DNA from 2 places in the Peribacillus sedimenti genome. Region 2 is predicted to be linked to the other one. Evidence: a T-box and tRNA genes for the amino acid it is inferred to sense, from the RefSeq annotation. Region 2 holds a T-box; the other holds one or more tRNA genes.
The links. The T-box of region 2 lies ahead of pheS (phenylalanine--tRNA ligase subunit alpha). A T-box ahead of a tRNA ligase gene usually reads a tRNA of that ligase, here a tRNA-Phe.
Positions count from the first base shown of each region.

Region 1: it encodes a tRNA-Phe, which carries the amino acid that the T-box ahead of pheS (phenylalanine--tRNA ligase subunit alpha) is inferred to sense. The anticodon was not compared.

Region 1 is NZ_CP143547.1:911,585-913,758, reverse strand. It holds tRNA gene V1500_RS04635 (tRNA-Leu) at 90-171, opposite strand; tRNA gene V1500_RS04630 (tRNA-Cys) at 182-256, opposite strand; tRNA gene V1500_RS04625 (tRNA-Gly) at 263-337, opposite strand; tRNA gene V1500_RS04620 (tRNA-Gln) at 342-416, opposite strand; tRNA gene V1500_RS04615 (tRNA-His) at 446-521, opposite strand; tRNA gene V1500_RS04610 (tRNA-Trp) at 537-610, opposite strand; tRNA gene V1500_RS04605 (tRNA-Tyr) at 618-702, opposite strand; tRNA gene V1500_RS04600 (tRNA-Thr) at 723-798, opposite strand; tRNA gene V1500_RS04595 (tRNA-Phe) at 810-885, opposite strand; tRNA gene V1500_RS04590 (tRNA-Asp) at 895-970, opposite strand; tRNA gene V1500_RS04585 (tRNA-Met) at 974-1,047, opposite strand; tRNA gene V1500_RS04580 (tRNA-Val) at 1,208-1,283, opposite strand; tRNA gene V1500_RS04575 (tRNA-Glu) at 1,297-1,371, opposite strand; tRNA gene V1500_RS04570 (tRNA-Ser) at 1,380-1,471, opposite strand; tRNA gene V1500_RS04565 (tRNA-Asn) at 1,476-1,550, opposite strand; rRNA gene rrf (5S ribosomal RNA) at 1,560-1,676, opposite strand; rRNA gene V1500_RS04555 (23S ribosomal RNA) at 1,978-2,174, opposite strand, start outside.
Region 2 is NZ_CP143547.1:4,113,977-4,116,150, forward strand. It holds gene pheT (phenylalanine--tRNA ligase subunit beta) at 1-31, opposite strand, end outside; gene pheS (phenylalanine--tRNA ligase subunit alpha) at 122-1,159, opposite strand; T-box leader at 1,249-1,511, opposite strand; gene V1500_RS20195 (TrmH family RNA methyltransferase) at 1,597-2,174, opposite strand, start outside.

The DNA of each region.
Region 1 (2,174 bases), 1.9 Mb from region 2:
CAAGCCTTGCACTTATGATGGAAAGAATAGAAAAAAACCAATGCTCTGTTTTTTCAAAGCATTGGTTTTTTATATTTCGACCCTTATGATACCGGTGGTCGGGGTCGAACCGACACTCCGTGAGGAACACGATTTTGAGTCGTGCGCGTCTGCCAATTCCGCCACACCGGCAAAGAAGTTATGGAGGCGGCAACCGGATTCGAACCGGTGGATAAAGGTTTTGCAGACCTTGGCCTTACCACTTGGCTATGCCGCCTTATAATGGAGCGGAAGACGGGATTCGAACCCGCGACCCCAACCTTGGCAAGGTTGTATTCTACCACTGAACTACTTCCGCATAATGGCTGGGCTAGCTGGATTCGAACCAACGCATGACGGAGTCAAAGTCCGTTGCCTTACCGCTTGGCTATAGCCCAATAATAAAAATTATCTATAATCAATAAAATGGGGCGACTGATGGGAATCGAACCCACGAATGTCGGAACCACAATCCGATGCGTTAACCACTTCGCCACAATCGCCATTGTTGATTAAAATGGCAGGGGCAGCAGGAATCGAACCCACACTGGAGGTTTTGGAGACCTCTGTTCTACCGTTAAACTATGCCCCTGTAAAAATGGTGGAGGGGGACGGATTCGAACCGCCGAACCCGGAGGGAGCGGATTTACAGTCCGCCGCGTTTAGCCACTTCGCTACCCCTCCACTATTTTAAAACAAACAAATGGTGCCGGCAAGAGGACTTGAACCCCCAACCTACTGATTACAAGTCAGTTGCTCTACCAATTGAGCTACACCGGCATTCCTTTTAATGGTGGCTCAGGACGGAATCGAACCGCCGACACAAGGATTTTCAGTCCTTTGCTCTACCGACTGAGCTACTGAGCCACAAATTAATGGCGGTCCCGACGGGAATCGAACCCGCGATCTCCTGCGTGACAGGCAGGCATGTTAACCGCTACACCACGGGACCAGATTGCGGGGACAGGATTTGAACCTGCGACCTTCGGGTTATGAGCCCGACGAGCTACCAGACTGCTCCACCCCGCGATAATATAAATGATGCAATTTTAATTTATGCACTAAGTGCACTGTAGACTGTCCGGATTTCAGAAGGCCAAACCAAGCAGCAGCTCAATCCGTACAACTCGCAGATATTCAGTGAAGTAAAGCTCGTTGCTCCACCCCGCGATAATAGATATAATACGAATGGTGGAGGATGACGGGATCGAACCGCCGACCCCCTGCTTGTAAGGCAGGTGCTCTCCCAGCTGAGCTAATCCTCCACACATAAAAAATTGGTGACCCCTACGGGATTCGAACCCGTGTTACCGCCGTGAAAGGGCGGTGTCTTAACCGCTTGACCAAGGGGCCAATACTAATGGCGGAGAGCAAGGGATTTGAACCCTTGAGACAGGGTTACCCGTCTACACGATTTCCAATCGTGCTCCTTCGGCCACTCGGACAGCTCTCCATTATGGCTCCGCAGGTAGGACTCGAACCTACGACCGTTCGGTTAACAGCCGAATGCTCTACCACTGAGCTACTGCGGAATAATGCCAGCTTGGCGACGTCCTACTCTCACAGGGGGAGATCCCCCAACTACCATCGGCGCTGAAGAGCTTAACTTCCGTGTTCGGAATGGGAACGGGTGTGACCTCTTCGCCATCGTCACCAAACTGTTTATCAATCAGACACTATTTTATTATAATGCCTTTTTGAAATTTTGCAAGAAGAAATTTATTATTCCTTCAAAACTAGATAACAGGTAAGGTTTTTGCGTATCAAAACAATGAATGTTGTCCAGCTACGGCTCCTAACTTCTCGGCCGTTTCGATCCGTCCTCACAAATCCGAAGGATTTGCGGTCCGGCTCTCCAACGTCTGTCGAAGCTAAGCAGTCGCCAAGCCCACAGGATGTGGGTCATGCTGGCGTTGTCACAGGATGTGACGCCATTAGCCAGCGAACCGATATATATATTTGGTTAAGTCCTCGATCTATTAGTATCAGTCAGCTCCACGTGTCACCACGCTTCCACCCCTGACCTATCAACCTGATCATCTTTCAGGGATCTTACCAGCTTGCGCCATGGGAAATCTCATCTTGAGGGGGGCTTCATGCTTAGATGCTTTCAGCACTTATCCCGTCCGCACATAGCTACCCAGCGATGCCTTTGG
Region 2 (2,174 bases):
AATCCTGCAGCCATTTATAAGAAACAAACATTAAAAATCCTCCTATTAAAAAATCGTATTTGTCACACGATAAGACGCTTTGTTGAAATGCATTCCTCAATCGTAAAAAATCTATCGAATTCTATTCCTGGCGATGGAATTGTCTTAAGAAACGCACATCGTTTGTATAGAAATGACGAATATCATCGACCCCATATTTCAGCATGGCAATACGCTCAGGTCCCATTCCGAAAGCGAAACCGGAATACTTGCTTGAATCGAATCCTGCCATTTCAAGGACGTTAGGATGGACCATGCCAGCACCCAATATTTCAATCCAGCCCGTTCCCTTGCATACACTGCAGCCGGTCCCTCCACAGAATTTACATGAAATATCCATTTCTACTGATGGTTCAGTGAATGGGAAGAAGCTTGGACGAAGGCGAATTTCGCGTTCTTGCCCGAACATCTTTTTGGCAAAGACCTCAAGCGTTCCTTTTAGGTCACTCATACGGATATGTTCATCGATTACCAGGCCTTCGATCTGCATAAACTGATGGGAATGAGTGGCATCATCGTTATCTCTCCGATATACTTTTCCCGGACAAATAATCTTAACCGGCCCTTTTCCTTTATGCTTTTCCATCGTTCTTGCCTGTACTGGAGAAGTGTGTGTGCGCATCAAGATTTCTTCTGTGATATAGAAAGAATCCTGCATATCACGTGCCGGATGCCCCTTCGGCAGATTCAGCGCTTCAAAATTATAATAATCTGTTTCCACCTCAGGACCTTCCGCTACCTCATACCCCATTCCAATAAATAAATCTTCAATTTCTTCAATGATTTTCGTTAGCGGATGGTGACCGCCTTTCTTTACAGGACGGCCTGGCAAAGTAACGTCAATTTTTTCTGCTGCAAGTTTTTCATTTACGGCAGCATCTTCAAGGGCCTTTTGCTTTTCCTCAATTCTTGATGCAATTTCTTCTCTTACTTCATTGGCCAATGCTCCAATCCTTGGTCTTTCTTCGGCGGAGAGCTTTCCCATTCCGCGAAGCACCTCAGTAATCGGCCCCTTCTTTCCTAAATAAGCTACTCGGATTTCATTCAGCTGCTTTAAATCCGATGCATTTGAAACCTTGTGCAGTGCTTCTGACTGCAATTCCTGTAAGCGTTCCTGCATGTTTTAGTCCTCCTTCAATGATTTGAATGTTAATTATGGTCTTTCGGCATTTTCACTGCGCTCTTTCAAGCACAAAAAAACCTCCTCCCAAAAGGGACGAGGTTTATGTATCGCGGTACCACCCTTATTAGTGCCAATTTCCAATAGCACTCACTCAAATAGGATAACGGCTTATGCCGATGCATCTTTCGGATACGCGCCAGGTTTCATAAAAGAAACTGGAATGCTCACCTTCCCGATGCCGACTCGAGAGGTGAATTCACTAGGGCAGGGCCGTAAAAATGCTTTCAGTCTGCGGCATTTTCTCCCTAAACGGTTTTCCTTAGTTACTATTCTCTGTCTTCGTCTTTAAATATTATAAAATTTGTGTTTAATTATAGTATATTTTTCGTCCGTTTTCAAATTGATTATTATTTTTTTAGAGGCTGTCAGATGTGCTACTGTTTCCGGAGTGAATACATTAAAATGCCTGCTGCAATACCGACATTAAGCGACTCACTTCTTCCATATATCGGGATATAAAGGTTTTGGGTTGTCTGTGACAGCAGCTCTTTACTGACTCCCTGGCCTTCATTACCAACCAGAAGAGCAAAGGATTCACCCTTCTCTGCTTCTTCGTAATGAACACCGTTTTCAAGTGCAGTGCCGTAAACTGGAATTCCCTTTTCCTTTAAGTCGGCAACCACATAATCCAGTTTTTCTTTTATCAAGGCAATATGAAACAGACTCCCTTGAGTTGCCCTGATCACCTTTGGATTATATGGGTCGGCACATCCTTCTCCTAAAAAAATGGCATCCATCCCTGCGGCATCTGCAGTACGGATGATCGTGCCCAGATTTCCCGGGTCCTGAATATGATCGAGCAGAACGGCTCTCCTTATATCAAGCTCTTCTTTTGCAATCTGCTTTTGCTCACAAACCGCCGCAATTCCTTGTGGTGTTTCCGTATCGGAAATTGCTTTTAAAACCTCATTTGCCGCATAGGTAACTTCTACGCCAGATATATCCAGGGATG